One region of the Allobosea sp. P5_A5 genome, then DNA from elsewhere that is predicted to be linked to it. Evidence: predicted binding sites of a transcription regulator. Region 1 holds the regulator's gene; each other region holds the start of a gene.
What was found. The regulator LexA, encoded in region 1, represses DNA repair genes until DNA is damaged. The targets are predictions, from matches to a motif close to TGTTCNNNNTGTGTTCNG.
Positions count from the first base shown of each region.

Region 1 (5,585 bases):
GGACCTCGGCATGGATGTGCTGGTCGAAATCCACGATGACGCCGAACTGGACCGGGCGCTCACGCTCGACAGCCGGCTCCTCGGCATCAATAACCGCGACCTGCGCAGCTTCCATGTCGACCTGGCCGTGACCGAGCGGCTAGCGCCGCGTGTGCCGCCTGATCGCATCGTCATCGGCGAGAGCGGCATCTTCAGCCACGCCGATATCCTCCGGCTGAACGCGGCCGAGGTGAACGCTTTCCTCGTCGGCGAAAGCCTGATGCGGCAAGGCGATGTCGCGGCCGCGACCGCCGAGTTGCTGACCGGCCTGTCGCCAGCGACTGCGGCATGAGCCGCCTCAGCCATCTCGACGCGCAGGGCCAGGCCCATATGGTCGATGTCGGCGACAAGGCCGAGACGGTCCGCGTCGCGGTTGCGGAAGGCAGCGTGGTGATGGCGCCGGAAACAATCGCGATCGTGCGGGACGGGAACGCCAAGAAGGGCGACGTGCTGGGGACTGCACGCCTCGCCGGCATCATGGCGGCCAAGCGCACCCACGAGCTGATCCCGCTCTGCCACCCCTTGCTGCTGAGCAAGATCGCCGTCGAGCTTGAAATCGATGAGGATTTGCCGGGCGTGCGCGTCCGGGCCGAGGTCAAGCTGACCGGTCAGACCGGCGTCGAGATGGAAGCGCTGACCGCGGTCTCCGTCGCCTGCCTCACGGTCTACGACATGGTCAAGGCCGTCGACCGGTCGATGCGGATAGAAGGCATCCGGCTCGTCCATAAATCGGGCGGACGCTCCGGCGATTTCGAGGCGGGTCCGCGCTGATGGCGCTCACCCCTGTTCCCGTCGCGCTGCGCGCGCTGCTGGACAGCGTCCCGGCTTCGACGGACATGGAGCGGTTGCCGCTCGCTCGCTGCGCCTGGCGCGTGCTGGCCGAAGACGTCGTCGCGCTGCGGACGCAGCCGCCCTTCCCCAATTCGGCGATGGACGGTTATGCCGTGCGGGGCGTCGACATGGCCGAGGGCAAGGTGCTCCAAGTCGTCGGCGAATCCGCCGCCGGGCGCGGCTGGGCAGGCTCGGTCGGCACCGGGCAGGCGGTCCGGATCTTCACGGGTGCGCCGATGCCGGACGGCACTGATACCGTGCTGATCCAGGAAGATGCCGATGGCGTCGGCACCGACGCGATCACCGTGCGTGTACCACCCCCGACAGGCAAGTTCCTGCGGCCGGCCGGCCTCGATTTCAGCGAGGGCGACGTGTTGTTGAAGTCCGGGCGCGTGCTCGACAGCGCCGCGCTCGGGCTTGCCGCGGCGATGGGCCACCCTGCCCTCCCGGTTCGTCGCAAGCCGCGCGTCGCGATCCTCGCGACCGGAGACGAACTCGTCGCGCCGGGCGATACCGTCGGGCCCGATCAGATCGTCGCCTCCAACTCCTTTGCGCTCATGGCGCTGGTCGAGAAAGCAGGCGGTGAAGCCTTCGACCTTGGCATAGGCCGTGACAATCACACCGATCTCGCGGCCCGGATTGCGGCCGCGCGAGAGGCCGACGCGGACGTTCTCATCACCCTGGGAGGCGCATCCGTCGGCGCCCACGACCTCGTGCAGGAGGCGCTGACGCGCGCCGGCATGCAGCTCGGTTTCTGGAAGATCGCCATGCGGCCGGGCAAGCCGATGATGACCGGCCGGCTCGGACGCATGGTGGTGGTCGGCCTGCCTGGAAACCCGGTATCCTCGATCGTCTGCGGGCATCTCTTCGTGTTGCCGCTGATCGAAGCTCTGCTGGGGATGCCCGACCCCGCGCGAGACCGCAGCGTCCCTGCTATCCTCGGATGTGATATGCCGGCTAACGATGAACGTGAGGACTACGTTCGCTCGGAGGTCGCGCCAACTCAAAAGGGCTGGCTGACGACGCCGTTCGCGCGTCAGGATTCGTCGATGCTCGGCACTCTCGCCCGTGCCGGCGCCTTGACGATCAGGCCAGCGCTCGCTGAGTCGGCAAAGCAAGGCGATCCCTGCCGGATCCTGCTGCTTCGTTAGCCGGCATCATCTGAGGTCTCCCTGCAGGCACGCTTGCGGAACACAAAGCGAACAGCTATGGTGTTCGTGCTTTGTTTCGAATCTATCATTTCGTTGGCGGGGACGATGCTGACACGCAAGCAACATGAACTCCTGCGCTTCATTCAGGAGCGTTTGCGCGAGAGCGGCGTGCCGCCCTCCTTCGACGAGATGAAGGACGCGCTCGATCTGCGCTCCAAATCGGGCATCCATCGCCTGATCATGGCTTTGGAGGAGCGCGGCTTCATTCGGCGGTTGCCGAACCGGGCGCGTGCGCTGGAGGTCATCAAGATGCCCGAGAGCGCCGGCGGCCCGCAGCCACGCCGGTTCAATCCGGCGGTGGTGCAGGGCGGCCTGTCCAACCAGACGGCGGCGGCGAAACCCCGCATGGCGCCGGCACCCGAAGAGGACGTCCGAGGCGCGATCGCGATCCCGGTCATGGGCCGCATCGCCGCGGGCACCCCGATTTCGGCGATCCAGAATGCCAGCCATACCGTCTCGCTGCCGCCCGACATGCTCGGTGCCGGCGAGCATTACGCGCTCGAGGTGCGCGGTGATTCGATGGTCGAGGCCGGCATCCTCGACGGCGACACGGTCGTCATCCGGCGGCAGGACACGGCCAGTAACGGCGACATCATCGTCGCGCTGATCGATGACGAGGAAGCCACGTTGAAGCGGTTGCGCCGTCGCGGTTCGTCGATCGCGCTCGAGGCTGCCAATCCGGCCTACGAGACACGCGTACTCGGCCCCGACCGCGTCAAGATTCAGGGGCGCCTGGTCAATTTGCTCCGTCGCTATTGAACGCGGGCTATTGAACGTTGTCGGCGTCTTCGGCTGGCTCCGCCACTGGCGCTGGCGCCGGAGCTGGACGTGAGGCGGCGGGCGCTGCCGGACTTGGGGATCGTCGGCGTGTCCAGGGACGCTCGGTGTTCGCCTGTTCGGAAGCGCGGAAGCTCCAGCCCTCGCTGTGCCTGAACAGCGAGGTGGCCCCGTCTCGCGACAGGTCCATGCGGTGCACCAGCGTAGCCTCACAGGGCGCGCTCCAGGGAATGCTCGTCACCACCAGATCGGCGCGCCGGCAGTCCTCGATGATCGCGATGCGATCGCGCGCATAGGAGATGGTACGGCCCTCAGCCGTTCGGGTGACGCAGCCCAGACTGTCGCAGACGACACCGTTCCGCAAAGTGGCGTCGTCCGGCGAGCGGTTGTCGCCATCCGCAGCGAGCCATTGCTGAAGAACGAAGCGGCTGGGCTTGCCTGCGATGGCGAACCGCCCGTCGGCGCCGCGTACGGCGATGCCGGAACCGTCGCGCTCGATCAGGATCTCCGGTCGTTCGGGTTTCGCGGCGAATGCCACGCCGAATGTGAGCGGCAGGAGACCGAGCCAGCGCAACCGCGTCGTCCAAAGGCTGAGCCAGAGCAGGGATATGGCGAAGCTCAGCAACACCGCAGGGCCGAATGCGGCGACGGTTACGGTCGAATAGTCGATGGTGGCGACCCAGTGTGCGACCTTCAGCACCATCTCGGAGGCCAGGCCCATCAAGGCCCAGGCTGGCCAGTCGAGCCCGAACGGATAAGCCAGGACGCCGAAGACGGCGGCCGGCATCACGCAAAGCGAGACGAAGGGCAGCGCCATGGCATTGCCGAGCAGCCCGAAGGGATTGAAGGTCTGGAAATGGAAGGCTCCGAACGGCGCGGTAGCGGCGGTGGCGAGGATCGTCGTGACCAGAATGCCGAGCGCCGCCGTCCAGAGCGCATCCAGCGGCCAGGGCAGCACGCGCGGCGGCTTAGAGCGCTCGCGCCGCTCCCAACGCTCGGCGAAGGCGATCAACGCGGCGACGGCGCCGAAGGACATCTGGAAGCTTGGCCCCAGCAGCGCGTCCGGTTCGCGCAGGAGCACGATCAGCGCGGCGAGCGCGAGATTGCGCATGCTGAGCGCCGCGCGATCGACGAGGATCGCCCCCAGCATCACCAGCGTCATGATCAGGGATCGCTCGGTCGCGACGTCGCCGCCTGAGAAAACGCAATAGGCCGTCGCGCCGATCATGGCCGCCACCGCCGCGATCTTCTTGACGGGCCACGCCAGCGCGATCGTCTGCGACAGCGCCATCAGGGCGCGCACGAGCCAGAAGATCGTGCCGGCCGCGAGCACCATGTGGAGGCCCGAGATCGAGACGACGTGGTAGATGCCGGCGGCCCGCAGATCGTTATTGGTCGCCTCGGTGATGAGCCCGCGCTTGCCGGTGACGAGCGCGGCGCCCATCGCCCCGCCCTGCCCGCCTCCGGAACTGGCGATCCGCTGCGTCAGGGCGTTGCGCGCGCGATCGAGCGCCGCGTCGAAAGCCAGCCGCAGCGGTATCGCCGAAGGCGGCGGCGTGAGCGCGATCTTGCCGGCGATGCTGCCGACCCCGCCGATCCCTTTGAAGAACGCATCGCGGCCGAAATCATAGCCGCCGGCCCGTGCCGGCCCAGGCGGCGGCAACAGGCGCACGGTCGCAAGGATATGGTCGCCGGGCGACACCGTCCCGCTGCGGATGTTGACGCGCACGCGCTTGGGCCGCTGCTCGGGCGCAAGCCCCGCAATGTCGGTGACGAGCAAAACCAGGCGCGCGCCGACATCCCGCGCCTCGACGCTTTCCACGAAGCCGGTCAGCTTCGCGACGCGCGGCCGCTCCAGCATCGGCGTGGCGATATCAGCCGTGCGCCAGACTCCCGCACCGAAGCCGGCAAAGACCGCAGCAAAGGCGATGCAGGCGCCAGAAGGCAGCGGTCGCGCCCGCAGCAATCCCGCCAGGGTCGCGGCCAGCCCGAAGCCAAGCGCCGGCGCCCAGAACGAAGGTTCGCTGTCGGCCGAAAAATACAGCAGCACGCCGATGCCCATCGCAACCGGCAGCCAGAGGAAAAGTCGACGGCGCTCGGCCTCCAGCGCCAGCGCATTCATCAACCCGCGCCGGAAGTCGGCGATCAGCGAGCCGCCGCCGACCACGAAAGGCGGCAGCAGCCGAACCGGCAAGGCGGCGGCGATCAGCTTCGCGCGACCGGGCGGTGCCGATTGCATCGCCTTCCCCTTTCCGCCGGCACGATTGAGGCCTTAACCCCCCGGCGAAGCCATGTTACAGGGCGCGCGCCGGTTGTCATGCGCGACTTGGCCTTTTCCCTTCCTCGCCTCGGGCTGATGTTTCCGCCCGGCCGGAGCCGCTTTCATGAGCAACGCCGTCGTCACGCGCTTTGCGCCCTCACCTACCGGATTCCTGCATATCGGCGGGGGGCGCACCGCGCTGTTCAACTGGCTCTATGCCCGCCGCCACGGCGGCAAGATGCTGCTGCGCATCGAGGACACCGATCGGGAACGGTCCACGGACGCCGCGATCGCCGCGATTCTCGATGGGCTGAGCTGGCTCGGCCTCGATTGGGACGGCGACACGGTCTATCAGTTTTCGCGCGCGCAGCGGCACCGCGAGGTGGCCGAGCAGATGCTCGCCGCCGGCAACGCCTATCATTGCTATGCCTCGCAGGCCGAGCTCGAGGAGATGCGGGAAAAGGCCC
Region 1 covers NZ_JBFUKY010000001.1:422,869-428,453, reverse strand. Annotated here, with positions in the region: gene trpC (indole-3-glycerol phosphate synthase TrpC) at 1-331, shown strand, start outside; gene moaC (cyclic pyranopterin monophosphate synthase MoaC) at 328-810, shown strand; gene AC1DR6_RS02060 (molybdopterin molybdotransferase MoeA) at 810-2,021, shown strand; gene lexA (transcriptional repressor LexA) at 2,127-2,840, shown strand; gene AC1DR6_RS02050 (ComEC/Rec2 family competence protein) at 2,848-5,097, opposite strand; gene gltX (glutamate--tRNA ligase) at 5,243-5,585, shown strand, end outside.

Region 2 (5,585 bases), on a different contig from region 1:
TGACGCTGAAGGGAAAGACGGGGCTGGCGCTTTTCACCGCCGGCGTCTCCAGCTTCATCGGCGGCACGGTCGCTATCATTGTGCTGGCTTCGCTGGCTCCGACGCTTGGTGCGGTCGCGCTGAAGTTCGGGCCGACCGATTATTGCGCGCTGATGCTGTTCGGCTTCGTCTGCGTCAGCTTTGTCACCACCGGCAGTCTGCTCAACGGCATGGCGATGTGCCTGCTCGGCGTCCTGCTCGGTCAGGTCGGGACCGATCTCGAAACCGGCATGGAGCGCTTCACCATGGGGCTGCCCTCGCTGATCGACGGGGTGAGCCTGGTCAGCCTCGCGCTCGGATGTTTCGGCATCGCCGAGATCACCAAAAACCTCGACGCGAAGGAGGAGCGCACGCCCTTCAACGGCGCGATCAAGCTGATGCCGACCTGGCCGGAGTTCAAGCGCATTATCCCGAGCGCGCTGCGCGGCAGCGTCGTCGGCTCCATCCTCGGCATTCTGCCCGGCGGCGGGCCGGTGATCGCGCAGTTCGCGGCTTATGGTCTCGACAAGAAAGTCAGTAAATATCGCGACGAGATCGGCCAGGGTGCGATCGAAGGCGTCGCTGGCCAGGCGGCGGCGGACGAGGCTGCCGCACGCACCAGCTTCATCCCGCTGATGAGCATCGGCATCCCTGAAAATGCGGTGATGGCGCTGATGATGGCCGCCTTCATCATCAAGGGCATCCAGCCCGGCCCGAACATGATCGCCAAGCACCCCGACCTGTTCTGGGGCCTCGTCGCCAGCATGTGGGTGGGCAACTGCTTCCTGCTGATTCTCAACGTGCCGCTGGTGCGGTTCTGGCTCTCGGTCTTCAAGATTCCCTACAACGTGCTGTTCCCGTCGATCCTGTTCTTCTGCTGCATCGGCACCTTCAGCACCAACAACAGCCTGCACGACATCTACACCACCGCCGCCTTCGGCCTGATCGGCTACATCATGATGCGGCTGGCCTTCGACCCGGCGCCGCTGATGCTGGGCTTCATTCTCGGGCCGATGCTGGAGGAGTATTTCAGGCGCTCGATGCTACTGAGCCGGGGCAGCTTTCTGACCTTCTTCGAGCACCCGATCAGCGCAACGCTGCTGACGATCCTCGGGCTGTTCCTGGCCTGGCAGACCTATGCCGCGATCAAGGGAAAACGCGCGACTCTCGCGGACGCGATCGACGTCCAGCCTGCCCCGCACTGACAAACGCGGGCTTAGACGGCACGCTCCCGGCGCGCCGACAGTCGAACCGGAACCCTTCCGAGGCGGCCGGCCATGATCATGGCCTTCGGCGCGACGATGCCGGCCCGCAGACGGCGCCCTCCGAAGGAGATCGCGGCGCGCTCGCTTAGCGCCGCCGCCACCCCACGCAGTGGCAGGAGGGCAGGCCGTTCCGGCGCCAGCAGAAGATGCCGCTCGAGCACCTGGACCCAATGAGGCTGCGGCACGTCTCCGGCATCCAGCAGCAACAGCATGTCGCCCCGCGCCTGCTGGGCGCCCAGATGCCAGACCTCGGAGTGGCCAGCGCGGAGATAGCTTGCGCCGGTGGCATCGGCGATGCGCTCGATCTCGCCGCCGCCGGCCGTCTCGACCACCACTGCATGGCCGAGAAAGCCCTCGGCCACCGCCGGGATCAGGACGGCGAAGGTGGCGGCAAGCGCCTGAGATGAGCCCGGCACACGGATGACGGCTGTGAGCATCCGCAATTCTTATGTCGCAGCGCAGCATGTCGCAATCCTGTCACTTGCCAAATGTTCTTGCTCTGTTCACATTGGGGTTCAGGAAATCAGCGGCGACTCGTGGCGCCGCTCGGGATCGACAAAGATGATTCAGGTCAGACCGACATCACGTCCCACGCCCGCGGCCCAGCCGCTTCGGCGGCAGGACGGCGCTTCCGTATCCGCCACAGTCAAGGTCGCGCCGGTTGATCCGCTCGCTTATGCCGGTCATCGCATCGACCCCGAGCGCCGGCGCGGGCGCGGCGCCACCATCAATCCCGGCGGGCGGTTCGAGTCGGAGCAGCGCGTCGCCGAGGACGATGGCTGGGGGTCGCTCGGCGAATTGCCGGCGTTCAAGACCGAGATCGCTTTTGAAAAAGCCCGCACGATCATCACGCGCAATGATTCGCCCGACATTTCCTTCGACAGGTCGATCAATCCGTATCGGGGCTGCGAACATGGCTGCGTCTACTGCTTCGCGCGGCCGAGCCACGCCTATCTTGGTCTTTCGCCAGGCCTCGATTTCGAGAGCAAACTGACGGCGAAGCCCGATGCGGCGGCGCTGCTGGAAAAAGAGCTGTCCGCGCCCTCATACCAACCGCGCACTATCGCGATCGGTACCAATACCGACCCCTACCAGCCGATCGAGAAGAAATTCCGGATCATGCGGGATGTGCTGGAGGTTCTGGCCAGGTTCAATCACCCCGTCGGGATCGTCACAAAATCCGCGCTGGTGCAGCGCGACATCGACCTTCTGGCTCCGATGGCGGCGAAAGGGTTGGCGAAGGTCGCCCTCTCGGTGACGACGCTCGATCCCAAGACGGCGCGCGGGATGGAGCCGCGTGCGGCCTCGCCCGCAAAGCGGCTGGAGACGATCCGCAAATTGTCGGACGCCGGCATCCCGGTGACGGTGCTGGTCGCGCCGATCGTGCCGGCGATCAACGAGCACGAAATCGAGCGCATCCTCGATGCCGCGAAGGCCGCGGGTGCGCAGGAGGCCGGCTATGTCCTGCTCCGGCTGCCGCTCGAGGTGCGCGACATCGTGCAGGAGTGGCTGCTGACGCACCACCCCGACAAGTTTCGCCATGTCATGTCGCTGATCCGCTCGACACGGGGCGGGAAGGACTACGATGCACAATGGGGTCAGCGCATGGTCGGCTCCGGCCCCTACGCCTGGATGATCGGCCGGCGCTTCGAGATGGCCGCAGAGCGCATCGGCTTCAATACGACGCGCAAGCGGCTGCGCACCGACCTGTTCGTGAAGCCGCAAAAGGAAAAGGCGCAGCTGAGTTTGTTTTGAGGGGCGGAGGATCCGCGCCGTCATACTCGCCCTTGTGGCGAGTATCCACGTCTTGAACACGACACTCGACCAGCGAAGACGTGGATGGTCGGGACAAGCCCGACCATGACGATGAAGCGCCTGTCGCACGGGATAGGCGGTAAGTCCTCTGGCCCCTTTCGCCCATCCGTTGCATAAGCCACGCCATGCCCGCCGATTTCACCCGCGAGACCCTTGCCATCGCTGGCGGCCTCTGGCCGCTCGCCGGCGTCGACGAGGTCGGGCGCGGGCCGTTGGCGGGACCGGTGGTGGTCGCCGCCGTGATTCTCGACCCGGACCGCGTGCCGGCAGGGCTCGACGATTCGAAGCAGTTGCCGGCGCCGATCCGCGAAGAACTCTTCAACGAGATCATGGAAAAGGCCCTGGCGGTCAGCGTCGCCAGCGCGACGGCAGTCGAGATCGACATCATCAACATCCGGCAGGCGACGCTGCTGGCGATGCGTCGCGCGGTCGCGGCGCTGCCGCTGTCGCCGCTGCACGTCCTGGTCGATGGGAACGATCCGCCGGTCTTCGCCTGCGGTTGCGAGGCCATCATTCAAGGAGATGGGGCAGTGGCCTCCATCGCCGCCGCCTCCATCATCGCGAAGGTGACGCGCGACCGGATGATGGCGCGGCTCTGCCGGCGCTACCCGGCCTACGGCTTTTCCAGCCATGTCGGCTATGCGACGCCGCAGCACCGGCGCGCCATCGCCGACCACGGCCCCTGCCCGGAGCACCGCTTTTCCTTCGCTCCCGTCAAAGGCGTCTGGGCGCGATAGGACGGCCGGTTCGCTTCCCGTCATTGCGAGGAGCGAAGCGACGAAGCAATCCAGAGGGACTGAGTTCAAACTCCTGCGCCTGCCCCCTGGATTGCTTCGCTGCGCTCGCAATGACGGTTGAGGTTGGCCCCTGCGCGCCAGTCTCGGCAGCGTCACCCCGACGCCATCGCGTGCATTAACCTCGGCTTAGGAATTTCCCTTATCGCGCAAAGGGCTAGGCAAAAGCTGCAGCCCCAGAATGGGACGCATTTTTTTCAATCCGGAAACGCGGCTTTTACCCTGTCTCGGCAATATCGAGCTTGTTGAAGTTGCGTAACGGTCTTGGCGTCATGGGTATCTCGCGTACCGGGACCGCCAGCGCTCCCGTCCGGATTCAGGTTTCGCGTACCGGACGGCCCGCGCTGGGGGCTCGGATGAAGGCCTCGGGCCTTCACGAACATCTCGGGACGGTCGAGCTCCCGCTCGACCAGGTTCTCGTCGGCGATTGCATCGCGGCGATGAACGCCCTGCCGCCGGCCAGCGTCGACCTCGTCTTCGCCGACCCGCCCTATAATCTTCAGCTTGGCGGCGACCTGCGCCGGCCCGACGACAGCCTCGTCGATGCCGTCGATGACGACTGGGACAAGTTCGCCTCCTTCGCCGAATACGACGCCTTCACCAAGGCCTGGCTCGCGGCCGCACGCCGCGTGCTGAAGCCGGACGGGGCGCTGTGGGTCATCGGCAGCTACCACAACATCTTCCGCGTCGGCGCGATCCTGCAGGATCTCGGCTTCTGGATGCTGAACGACATCGTCTGGCGCAAGGCCAACCCGATGCCGAATTTCCGTGGCCGGCGCTTCACCAACGCACATGAGACGCTGATCTGGGCGGCGCGCGGCGAAGCCTCGAAATACACCTTCCATTACGAGGCGCTGAAGGGCGGCAACGACGACCTTCAAATGCGCTCGGACTGGTATCTGCCGCTGTGCACCGGCGACGAGCGCCTGAAGGACGAAAGCGGCACCAAGGTGCACCCGACGCAGAAGCCGGAGGCCCTGCTGGCCCGCGTGCTGCTCTCGGCGTCCAATGCCGGCGACGTGGTGCTCGACCCGTTCTTCGGCACCGGCACCACAGGCGCGGTCGCCAAGGCACTCGGCCGCCGCTTCATCGGCCTCGAGCGCGATCCGGTCTATGCCAAGGCGGCGCGCGCGCGGATTGCCGGCGTGACGCCTTTGCCACCGGAAGCCTTCGCCACGGCACCCTCCAAGCGCAGCGAGCCGCGCGTGCCGTTTCTAAGCCTCGTGGAGGCTGGGCTGGTGAAGGCGGGCGAAACCGTTGTCGACGACAAGCGCCGCCATCAGGCCGTCATCCGCGCCGACGGCACGCTCTCGATCGGCCCCGCCATCGGCTCGATCCACAAGGTCGGCGCGCTGGTGCAGGGTCTGCCGAGCTGCAATGGCTGGACCTTCTGGCATGTCGAGCGGGACGGAAAGCTGATGCTGCTCGACGTGTTCCGCGGTGAGATCAGGGCGCAGATGGCGGCGGCTTGAACCGCCCTCTGGCACCGTTCATGCTTCAGCCTGCCGCCTAGGCAGGAGACAGGACATGGACCCGACCACATTGGCGGCCTTTGCCGCGGCTTTCTTCGTCTTCGCGGCGAGCCCCGGTCCGGACAACATGACGATCGTGGCGCGCACGCTCTCTCACGGAGCGGCTTCCGGCATCGCCTATGGGCTCGGCACTGTCGCCGGCATCCTCATCTTTCTGGTGC
Region 2 covers NZ_JBFUKY010000003.1:275,628-281,212, reverse strand. Annotated here, with positions in the region: gene AC1DR6_RS08185 (tripartite tricarboxylate transporter permease) at 1-1,223, shown strand, start outside; gene AC1DR6_RS08180 (glycosyltransferase family A protein) at 1,235-1,720, opposite strand; gene AC1DR6_RS08175 (PA0069 family radical SAM protein) at 1,845-3,038, shown strand; gene AC1DR6_RS08170 (ribonuclease HII) at 3,224-3,835, shown strand; gene AC1DR6_RS08165 (DNA methyltransferase) at 4,165-5,364, shown strand; gene AC1DR6_RS08160 (LysE family translocator) at 5,420-5,585, shown strand, end outside.
Region 2: a site for LexA is predicted at 1,773-1,790, ahead of AC1DR6_RS08175 (PA0069 family radical SAM protein). Genes of this name have one in related genera too.

Region 3 (5,585 bases), on a different contig from region 1:
CGTCGCCTGCACGAATGAGTCCAGCACCATCTTGCGTCCAGCCTTGTCGAAATCGACCGTGAGCTTGTTGCCGTCGACGCTGGCGACCGAGCCGGGGCCGAATTTGACGTGGAAGACGCGGGCGCCGGTGTCGTAGCTCGACTCGCCGGATGATTTGGCCGTCAGCTCGCCGTCGATCAGCAGCGGGCCGCGCTGGCGGGAGCCGCCGCCGAAGCCGTTGCCCGAACCGAAGCCCTGGCCGTTTTCCGAGAAGCCGCTGCCGCCACCATTGCCGCCGCCGCTGCCCCCGCCGTTACGGGCGCGGTTCTCCTGCGCGCGCTGCCAGCCCGGCGTGTTATAGCTGGAGCCGAAGCTTTCCATCCGGTCGAAGCGGGAGGCGCCGTAGCTGCCCTGGCCACCATAGGCGGTCGGTGCCTGCTCGATCTCGACATGCTCCTCGGGCAATTCGTCGATGAAGCGCGAGGGCAGGCTGGTCTGCCAGAGGCCGTGGATGCGGCGGTTCGAGGCGAAATAGAGCTTCAGCTTCTTGCGGGCTCGCGTCAGCCCGACATGGGCGAGGCGGCGTTCCTCTTCCAGCCCGGCGCGGCCGTTCTCGTCGAGCGCGCGCTGGCTTGGAAACAGGCCTTCCTCCCAGCCGGGCAGGAAGACGGTGTCGAATTCCAGCCCCTTGGCGGCATGCAGCGTCATGATCGAGACGCGTCGTGCGGCGTCGCCGTCCGCGACATCCATCACCAGCGAGACGTGCTCGAGGAAGGACGGCAGGTCGGGAAACTCGTCGAGCGAACGCACGAGTTCCTTGAGGTTTTCCAGCCGCCCGGCAGCGTCGGCCGAGCGGTCCTTCTTCCACATTTCGGTGTAGCCGCTCTCCTCCAGCACCAACTCGGCGAGCTCGCCCTGTGGCATATGCTCGGCGCGGGCCGACCAGCGCCCGAAAGCATCGACCAGTTCGCGCAGCGAGGTGCGGGCCTTCGGCTTCAGCTCGTCGCTTTCCACCGCGGCACGGGCCGATTGCAGCAGCGAAAGCTGCGTGGCGCGGGCATGGTTGTGCAGGAGCTGGATCGTCGCGTCGCCAAGTCCGCGCTTGGGCTGGTTGACGATGCGCTCGAAGGCGAGGTCGTCGGTCTGCGAGACCACGCAGCGCAGATAGGCCAGCGCATCGCGGATTTCGGCGCGCTCGTAGAAACGCGGGCCGCCGATGACGCGATAGGGCACGCCGGCCTGGACGAAGCGCTCCTCGATCTCGCGCATCTGGGCGGAGATGCGCACCAGCACCGCGACCTCACCGAGGTCATGGCCTTTGGACTGCATCGCCTCGATCTCGTCGGAGAGCAGACGCGCCTCCTCCTGGCTGTCCCAAGCGCCGGTGATCGTCACCTTCTCGCCGGCCTCGCCCTCGGTCCGCAGGGTCTTGCCGAGGCGGCCTTCATTGCGGGCGATGAGCTTGGAGGCGGTGGCGAGGATGTGCCCGGTCGAGCGGTAATTGCGTTCCAGCCGGATCACAGTCGCGCCCGGAAAATCGTGGTCGAAGCGCAGGATGTTGTCGACCTCGGCGCCGCGCCAGCCATAGATCGACTGGTCGTCGTCACCGACGCAGCAAATGTTGCGGCGCCCCTGAGCCAGCAGGCGCAGCCAGAGATACTGAGCCGTGTTGGTGTCCTGATACTCGTCGACGAGGATGTAGCGGAAGCGCTCGTGATAGGTCTGCAGCACATCCGGATGCCCCCGGAAGAGCGTCAGGCAATGCAGCAGCAGATCGCCGAAATCGACCGCATTTAGCGCCAGCAGCCGCGCCTGATAGGCGGCATAGAGCTTGCCGCCCTTGCCGCCGCCGAAGACCGCCGCCTCGCCCGCCGGCACGTCCTTGGGGGCGAGCCCCCGGTTTTTCCAGGAGTCGATAAAGCCCGCCAGCATGCGGCCGGGCCAACGCTTTTCGTCGATGCCCTCGGCCTGGATCACCTGCTTCATCAGGCGGATCTGGTCATCGGTGTCGAGGATGGTGAAGTCGCTGCGCAGATCGAGCAGCTCGGCATGGCGGCGCAGCAGCTTGGCCGAGATCGAGTGGAAGGTGCCGAGCCAGGGCATGCCCTCGGCGACCGGCCCGACGAGATGGGCGACGCGCTCCTTCATCTCGCGCGCCGCCTTGTTGGTGAAGGTCACCGAGAGGATCTGCGAGGGATAGGCGCGGCCGGTCGAGATCAGATGGCCGATGCGGGTGGTGAGCACGCGGGTCTTGCCAGTGCCCGCGCCGGCGAGCACCAGCACAGGCCCGTCCGTCGCCTCGACCGCCTGACGCTGCTCCGGATTCAGCCCGTTGAGATAGCCAGCCGCAGGCTGTGCGGCCGCGCGGGAAGCGAGACCGCCGGGGCGGGGCATCGGGGCCGATGTGGTGTCATATTCGGACAAGGGGCGGCGCTACTCGTGCGTGATTCGTTCTCATCGCAATATAGGACGAGGGCGGCGAGATTGCGCGCTGTCGGCAGCATTTTCTACAGGTCGTGACGCCCCTGCCGTCACGCTCGCCTTTGCGGCGAGCATCCATGTCTTGGACACCACCTTCGACCAGCGATGGCCGGCACAAGGCCGACCATGACGCACGAATAGAACTCCTAGGCCTCGGGCTCGAAATCCATCACCGCGCCATTGATGCAGTAGCGCAGGCCGGTGGGCGGGGGACCGTCCGAGAAGACGTGGCCGAGATGGCCGCCGCAATTGGCACAATGCACCTCGGTGCGGGACATGCCGAACTTGCGGTCCTCGCTGGTCTCGACCGCGCCTTCGAGCGGCGCATCGAAGCTCGGCCAGCCGGTGCCGCTTTCAAATTTCTTGCCCGATTTGAACAGCTTCTGGCCGCAGCCGACGCAGGAGAAGGTGCCGGCACGCTTCTCGTAATTCAGTGCGCAGGACCCGGCCCGCTCCGTGCCGTGGCCGCGCAGGATCTGGTACTGCTCCGGCGTCAGCCGCGCGCGCCATTCCGCATCGGTCAGCTGGAACGGGAACGTCTCCTCAGGCTTCCGCTCGGCGCCGAACAAGCTGCTCAAACCCATGTCGATCTCCTCCATCGATGCGGCAGCAGCGCTACCGGCATCGTCGTTGTCGCTGCGCGGGATATGGCGATTCGTGTCGAAGATTTCAGCCCCTTCGCGCTTTTCGCCGCTTCACGAAGATGGGACCGGGCCAGGATCATGCGCCCCGTCACCGCACCGTCATGCGCATCCTCTAGGCGGCTCGCCACCTTCACCCGAGGAGGCCAGCAGTGGCGCAGACGGCACGGACGGTTCGACAGGCGACGACGCTCGGCTTGAGCATCGCGGTCCAGCGCAGCAAACCGCTTTCCAAGGCGGGGCTGCTCGAATGGCTGTTCACGCGGGCCTTTTCGGGGCTGGTCTATCCGCAGATCTGGGAGGACCCGGTCGTCGACATGAAGGCGCTGGCCTTGAGGCCGGACGACCATGTGGTGGCGATCGCGTCCGGCTCCTGCAATGTGCTGTCCTATCTGACGGCCGCGCCGATCCGCGTCAGCGCGGTCGACCTCAACGGCGCCCATATCGCTCTCGGCAAGCTCAAGCTCGCGGCGCTGGCGCGGCTGCAGCACGACGCATTCCTGCGCTTCTTCGGCCGGGCCGATCGGCGTGAGAACGTCGCGCTCTACGATCGTGAGGTCGCGCCGCATCTCGACGCCGTCTCACGCGGCTACTGGGAAGGGCGGGGGCTGAACCGTCGCCGCCGGATCAACCTCTTCGCCAACGGCTTCTATCGCTACGGGTTGCTGGGACGGTTCATCGGCACTGGCCATGTGCTGGCACGGCTGCTCGGCGCCGATCTGAAGGCGATGCTGGCGGCTCGCGATCTGACCGAGCAGCGGGCACTCTACGAGAAGCATCTGGCGCCGATCTTCGAGCGCAGGCTGGTGCGTTGGCTCGTGCGGCAGCCGGCCTCGCTCTACGGCCTCGGCATACCGCCTGCGCAGTACAAGGCGCTCGCCGCCGATGGCGAGGACGGAATTCTCGGCGCCTTGAGGCTCCGGTTCGAGCGGCTCGCCTGCGATTTCGACCTGAAGGAGAACTACTTCGCGCAGCAGGCTTTCGGCCGTCGTTATGCCGAGGGTCCTGATGCGGCGTTGCCGCCCTATCTTCAGCTTGAGAATTTCGAGACGGTGAAGGCCCGTGCCGGCGCGGTCGCCTATCGACAGGGCTCGATCACGACGGTTCTGGAGGATCAGCCCGCCAAGAGCTGCGACGCCTATGTGCTGCTCGACGCGCAGGACTGGATGAACGACGCCGAGCTGACGGCGCTGTGGACGCAGATCACGCGCACCGCCCGGCCGGGCGCCCGCGTGATCTTCCGCACCGCCGCCGACGAACGGCTGCTGCCGGGCCGCGTGCCGGCCGCGATCCTCGACCAGTGGCACTACCGCGAGGAGCAGAGCCGTGAGCTATGCCGGCAGGATCGCTCGGCGATCTATGGCGGCTTTCACCTTTATGTATTGCCGGAGGCCAGCGCGTGAGCGCTGCCGAGGCCGGCGGCGGAGCCGCTGCCGGTCTGATGGACCGCATCTATCGGCACCAGCGCCACATCTACGATGCCAGCCGGAAATTCTACCTGCTGGGCCGTGACGAACTCATCGCAGGCCTCGATCCGAAATCCGGCGATGCGATCCTTGAAATAGGCTGCGGTACGGGGCGAAACCTGATCGGCATCGCGCGGCGCTATCCGCACTGCGCGTGCTTCGGGCTCGACGTGTCCAACGTCATGCTGGAGACGGCTGAGGCTTCCGTGGCGCGGTCCGGGCTTGCCGGCCGCATCAGGCTGGCGCAGGCCGACGCGACGGATTTCGACCCGCAGACGCTGTTTGGACGCGCTGGCTTCGACCGCATCGTGATCTCCTATGCCCTGTCGATGATCCCGCCCTGGCAGGCTGTCGTCGCGGAGGCGATCAACAGGCTTTCGCCGGGCGGCTCGCTGCATGTCGTCGATTTCGGCGATCAGGCCGGTTTGCCTCCGGCGTTCAAGGGGGTGCTGCGGCGCTGGCTCGCGCTGTTCCATGTCACGCCGAGGGAGGATCTGCCGGCGGTGATGCGGGCGATGGCCGCGCAGGCCGGGGCGACTTGTCAGATCGAGAGGCCGTTTCGCGGTTATGCGGTGCGGGCGGTGGTGAAAAGGGCCGGATAGGCCATCGGTATGAGACAAACCAGCGTCATTGTGAGGAGCGCAGCGACGAAGCAATCCAGGGGGACCAGATGGCCGCTTCCCCAGTCCCTCTGGATTGCTTCGCTACGCTCGCAATGACGGCTCGGCACGGGGCCCTAATGCCGTGTTTTACCGTCGTCCGCATCGGCCATTTCGCGCTCGCCCACCTCGATGGCCGTCTTTTCCGGCATGCCGATGATGCGGCCGATGGTGGCCGGCAGGGCCATGCGGGTATGGGCCGCCTTCATTAGAGCCAGGTTGGCGAGGATGTCGGGCGGGAAGGGAACGACCTTGCGGTTGAGCATATCGACATGGAGCGCCATGTTCTCGCTCGTCGCGGCGAGCCAACCCTCATGGGCGTGGCGCATCTCCAAATAGTAGTGCAGGCGCTTGTCGTC
Region 3 covers NZ_JBFUKY010000002.1:430,900-436,484, forward strand. Annotated here, with positions in the region: gene AC1DR6_RS05680 (ATP-dependent helicase) at 1-2,373, opposite strand, end outside; gene msrB (peptide-methionine (R)-S-oxide reductase MsrB) at 2,607-3,044, opposite strand; gene AC1DR6_RS05690 (BtaA family protein) at 3,254-4,504, shown strand; gene AC1DR6_RS05695 (class I SAM-dependent methyltransferase) at 4,543-5,169, shown strand; gene AC1DR6_RS05700 (thioesterase family protein) at 5,304-5,585, opposite strand, start outside.
Region 3: a site for LexA is predicted at 2,418-2,435, ahead of AC1DR6_RS05680 (ATP-dependent helicase). Genes of this name have one in related genera too.

Region 4 (5,585 bases), on a different contig from region 1:
AGCTTCTGCAGCGGATGAAAGCGCGAAATTATCCGTCAGAAAAGGGGCTTCGCCGAGCTGCAGGCTGGCTAGCGCCGCATCGATATAGGCCTTGATCGGCAGATGGTCCGAGGCCGCCCGCGCCAGCGGCGTATCGTGGACCTCCACCTGCGACAGGGTTTCCGGCCGGTTGGCGATGATGCGGTCCAGCGCCAACAGCGGAAGGCCGGACGGGAAGCTCGGCACCGGGACGGGGAGAGTGCCGAAGGCGGGGCCGAGGGCTTCCAGCGACGAGCGCGGTCCGAGCCGCCATTCGTTGAGATCGCCCATCAGCAGCGTCAGTCGCTCTTGGCGACCGCGCATGATGTCGATGATCATGCGCGCCTGCTGGGAACGCGAGCGCCGCAGCAGGCCGAGATGCGCCGCGACCAGCCTGAGCGGCGTGCCGTCCGCCAGGTCGAGATCGACGACAAGCGCGCCGCGCGGCTCCAGCCCCGGCAGCGTGACCTGGTGAACGTCCCGCACCAGTCCTTGCCGGAACAGCACGAGATTGCCATGCCAGCCATGGGACGCTCCGCGCGGTGTCAGCGGAACCGGCAGCAGGCCGGTCTCGCGCTCCAGCCAGGCGAGGTCGAGCAGCCCGTGGCGCTCACCGAAGCGCTTGTCGGCTTCCTGCAGGGCGATCACGTCCGGCCCGATCTCGGCGATCACGCTCGCGATGCGTTCGGGGTCGAAGCGGCCGTCGACGCCGACGCATTTGTGGACATTGTAGGAGGCGACGAGCGTCCCGGCCTGCCGCGCTCCCATCGGAGCCCCCCCGCCGCGACGGCGCTCGCGCAGCGATGCGATGATGCTGGCCGGCAGGCTCGGGCTCTTTTTCTGCATCGCGGCGCCAGCTGTTGGGGAAGGTCGGCTCGAATCGTGAAACTAATCTACGAACGAAAAGGTCGGGTTCGTGACCATTCTTAGAGATAGGGCGAGCCGAGCCAGATCAGGCGGTCGATGAGGCGGATGGGGAAGGAGCGGGCGCGCAAGGCGTCGAGCGTCACCGGCTGCGCCGTCTCGATCGCGGTATCGATCCGCGCTTCGATTCCGCCGGCGAAACCATGGTCGAGAACCTCGACATCGATCTCGAAATTGAGCCGGAGCGAGCGCGGGTCGAGGTTGGAGGAGCCGACATAGGCCCATGAGCCATCGATCGCGAGGAGCTTCGAATGGTCGAACGGGCCGGTCGAGCGCCAGATCCGGCAATAATTCTTGAGCATCTGGTCGAACTGCGCCGTCATCGCGCGGTCGACCAGCACGAGATTGTTGACCGCCGGCACCACGATGTCGATCGAGACGCCGCGCCGCGCCGCCGTCACCAGGGCGCTGATCAGCTCCTGATCCGGCAGGAAATAGGGCGACATGACCTTGACCGAGCGCCGTGCGATCGACAGCGCGCCGATCAGCAGCTTGTGATTGTTCTCCAGGCAGGAATCGGGGCCGGACGGCACGGCCCGCATCAGCACGGGCGAATCCGCTTCGGGCGGGGGTGGGATGTCCCAGACCTCGTCTTCGAGCGCTTCATTCGTGGTGAAGCGCCAATCCTCGCTCGCGATGGCGAAGAGGTCGGCCACAACCGGCCCGGTCACGCGGAAATGCGTGTCATGGGCTGCGCCATCTCCCGAGAACTCGGAGGTGAAGCCCTGGCGGATGTTCATGCCGCCCATGAAGGAGACCGTCCCGTCGACGACGATGATCTTCCGGTGGGTCCGCAGATTGGCATAGGGCAGTCTTAAGCCGACGATGATGTTGCCGTTGAAGACGCGCACATCGATACCGCCCTGGGCCAGACGGCCGGCGATGCTCGGCACCGAATAGCGCGCGCCGACGGCGTCGATCAGAACCTTGACGACGACACCACGCGCTTTCGCGGCGATCAGCGCATCGGCGATCCGCAGGCCGATCGGGTCGCGGTCGAAGATATAGGTCTCGAGCAGGATGCTGCGCTCAGCCTCACCGATGGCCTCCAGCATCGCGGCATAGGCCTCGTCGCCGGTGCGCAGGGTGTGGATCGTGTTGCCCCGCGTCAGCGGATGGCGCGCGACGCGGTCGCCCAGCGTCTTCATGGCGGAGAACCGCTGGCCGAACAGCGCCGCAACCTCGTCCTGGCCGATATGGAAAGCCGAATCGTCGCCGGTGCGATGGCCTGGACGCTGCGAAAGGATGGCCGCTCGGCGGATCCGGTTGATGCCGGCAATCGCATAGAGCACGGCACCGATGACGGGCGAAAGCACGATCACGGCCGTCCAGCCGATGGCGGCGCGGACCTCGTCCTTCGTCATCACCGCATGCACGGTGGCGGCGGTCGCCATCGCCAGAGAGACGACAGCGAAGATATGCGGCCAGTACGCCGAGAGAATCCCCCACATGCGGGCAAGCTAAAGCATGCTGCATGGGTCTGGGAAAGCGGCGTGTTCGGTCCCGCACCGGATATGGCGAAGGGTCCGGGTTTTCCATGCCAAGGAGAGGAAACCGGCATCCACTCCAGAACCGGAAATGGCAGTAATCCCCAGAATACCACGGTCCCGTATACACGGTTTTGAGGGATGACGGAGCGCATGTCCCTTCGCGATAGAATGCTGGAATAAAACAGTTTTCCATTTTCATGATGCTTCAAGGAGCGGTCCAAAACCCCAGGTAAGGGTGTCTTTCGGCTTGCGACGGCAAGGACTCGACTCGCGGCCATATCTGTGTCGTTCTGTATCGGAACAAAGAGCGAACAAAAGATCCTGTCCTCGCATGCAGAACGCCGCCTCGCCCTCCCTGTCCGATCTGCGCAGCACCCTGGCGGCAGCGGCCTTGCGCGCCGGCCCCGTCGCGGCCGGCCGTGTCGCGCTCGGCGTGCCGGACATCGACATCGTGCTGGCGGGAGGGCTTCAGCGGGCTGCCCTGCATGAAATCCATGCCGCCGGCACGGCCGATCTGGCTGCGGCGACGGGCTTTGCTCTCGGCCTCGCCTTACGCGCTGCGGGCGGAGTCGAAGAGGCCGCGGAACGGCCGATCCTCTGGGCAAGGCAGGATTTCGTTGATGTCGAGACAGGCCGACTTCATGCCCCGGGCCTGAACGAATTGGGGCTCGATCCAGCGCGCCTGCTGCTGGTGCGGGCGCGTGATGCGGAGGGGGTTCTGCGGGCCGGGGCGGAAGGGGCGCGCTGCCCGGCGCTCGGCGCCGTGCTGATCGAGCCCTGGGGCGAGGCCAAGTCCTTCGACCTCACGGCGAGCCGGCGTCTTTCGCTGGCGGCGGAAGGGGCGGGAGTGACCGTGCTTTTGCTGCGCGTGGCGGCGCGGGAAGCGCCGAGCGCGGCGCGAACGCGCTGGCGGGTGGCCTCGCTGGCCTCCCGCGCGCTCGTGGCGAATGCGCCGGGGGCTCCGGCTTTCGAGGTGAGTTTGCTGCGCCAGAGAGGCGGCGCGGCGCAGCGTGAGTGGCGTGTGGAGTGGGACCGTGACCGACGTTTCTTTGCGGAAAGAACCGCCTTCGACCGATTGGCCCCCCGGACGCACCATGCCCCGCCGCTATCTCGCTCTCTGGTTTCCCTTCCTGGCGACGGATCGCCTGCGGCGCAGGGGCAGGATTCCGGCCTTCGGCGCGCCGGCTGAGAAACCCCATGTCCTCGTCGCGATCGACCGCAACGCGATGCGCATCGTCGATTGCGACAGGAACGCCGTTCGGCTCGGCCTGACGCGCGGGTTGACGCTTGCCGATGCCCGCGCCCGCATTCCCGACCTAGTCGCGTTGGAATCGCAGCCGATGGCGGATCAGGTTCTGCTGGAGGATATCGCTGCCTTCTGCGATCGCTTTACCCCGCTTGTCGCATTGGACGAACGCGACGGGCTGCTGCTCGACATCACCGGCTGCGCCCATCTTTTCGGGGGTGAAGAGGCGCTGGTCGCCCTCATCCAGCGCCTCGTGCACCGGCTCGGCCTCGCGCTGAAGGTCGCCGTTGCCGGCACCCCCGAGGCCGCCCACGCCTATGGCCGTCACGGACCTGGCGGCATTCTCCCGCCGGGTCGGGAGGAGGCGGCGTTGCTCGGCCTGCCGACGGCGGCGCTGGGCATCGAGCCCGAGACCGTGATCGCTCTTTCCCGTGCGGGGCTGAAGACGCTTTCCGATCTGGCGGCGCGTCCCTCGCAGACGCTGACCGCCCGCTTCGGCGAGGAACTCGCGATCCGGCTCAGATGCACGCTGGGTCACGAGGACCGCCGGATCACGCCCTTGCGCCCGCCGCCGGACTGCGTGGTGGAACGTCACTTCGCCGAGCCCTTCGCCGACACGGCGAGCCTCGAGGATGTCGTTCTCCGTCTGATCGGCGAGGCGGCGCGCGTGCTTGAGGCGCGCGGCGAGGGCGGGCGCGTTTTCGAGATCGGCTTCTTCCGCAGCGACGGGGCTGTGCGCCGCCTCACGCTCGAAACCGGACGACCCTCGCGCGACGCCAAGGCGCTGCTCAGGCTTTATCGCGAGCGGATCGAGGCTCTGGCCGATCCGCTCGATCCCGGCTTCGGCTTCGATGCCGTCAAGCTCGCCGTCCCGGTCTGCGAGCCGATGGCCACGCCCCAGCACAGTCTCGACGGCCGGGCCGTGGAGGAGGAGGCTGTGGCCGATCTCGTCGACCGGCTCGTCACCCGCTTTGGCCGCGACCGGGTGCTGCGCTTTGCCGAGCAGGACAGCCACCATCCCGTCCGAGGCGCCAAGGCGCGCTCCGCCGCCGTGCCGCTACCCGAATGCATCTGGGCCGCGCCAGAACCGCAAGAGCCGCCGGCCCGGCCACTCCAGCTCTTCGAGCCGCCCCATCCGGTCGAGGCGATCGCCGAAGTGCCGGACGGCCCGCCGATCCGCTTCCGCTGGCGGCGCCTGATCCATGACGTCGCCCGTGCCGAGGGGCCTGAGCGCATCGCGCCCGAGTGGTGGCGCGACGGCTCCGACGAGCCGATGCGCGATTATTACCGCGTCGAGGATGCGCAAGGACACCGCTTCTGGCTCTACCGCATCGGCTTCTACGAGGCCGAGCAGGCGCCGCCGCGCTGGTATCTGCATGGGCTTTTCGCATGAGGCTGCAAGCTTTTTGGGCACCCCTTGCCGCAACCCTCATCCTGAGGAGCCGCGAAGCGGCGTCTCGAAAGATGTTTCAGGAGGTCCCGGAGCCACCTGGGACATCTTTCAAGACGCGGGCCTTGCCCGCTCCTCAGGATGAGGGCTGCGGAAGGCAAGGACGGGCCGTGCCATGAGCGCCTTCGCCGAGCCCGTTGCCGCGACGAACTTCTCCTTCCTGCGCGGCGCCTCGCCCGGCCCGAACATGATGCTGACCGCGCTGCTGCTCGGCCATACGGGCCTGGGGCTGGCCGACCGCAACACGGTCGCCGGCGTCGTGCGTGCGTGGGCGGCCTTGAAGGAGCTGCGAGAGACGGGGTTGCCGGCGCCCGAAAAGATCAGGGAGGGCGGCAGCCCCGGCGAATATCTCTGGATCGAGAACCCTGCCTTCGCCGATCTGCCGTTCAAGCCGCACGAACTTCAAGCGATGGCGAAGGATTTCAAGCTCGCGACCGGTACTCGTCTGGTCTTTTCA
Region 4 covers NZ_JBFUKY010000004.1:273,792-279,376, forward strand. Annotated here, with positions in the region: partial or broken gene AC1DR6_RS10955 (endonuclease/exonuclease/phosphatase family protein) at 79-864, opposite strand; gene AC1DR6_RS10960 (phospholipase D-like domain-containing protein) at 945-2,393, opposite strand; gene AC1DR6_RS10965 (ImuA family protein) at 2,764-3,621, shown strand; gene AC1DR6_RS10970 (Y-family DNA polymerase) at 3,527-5,071, shown strand; gene AC1DR6_RS10975 (error-prone DNA polymerase) at 5,244-5,585, shown strand, end outside.
Region 4: a site for LexA is predicted at 2,729-2,746, ahead of AC1DR6_RS10965 (ImuA family protein). Genes of this name have one in related genera too.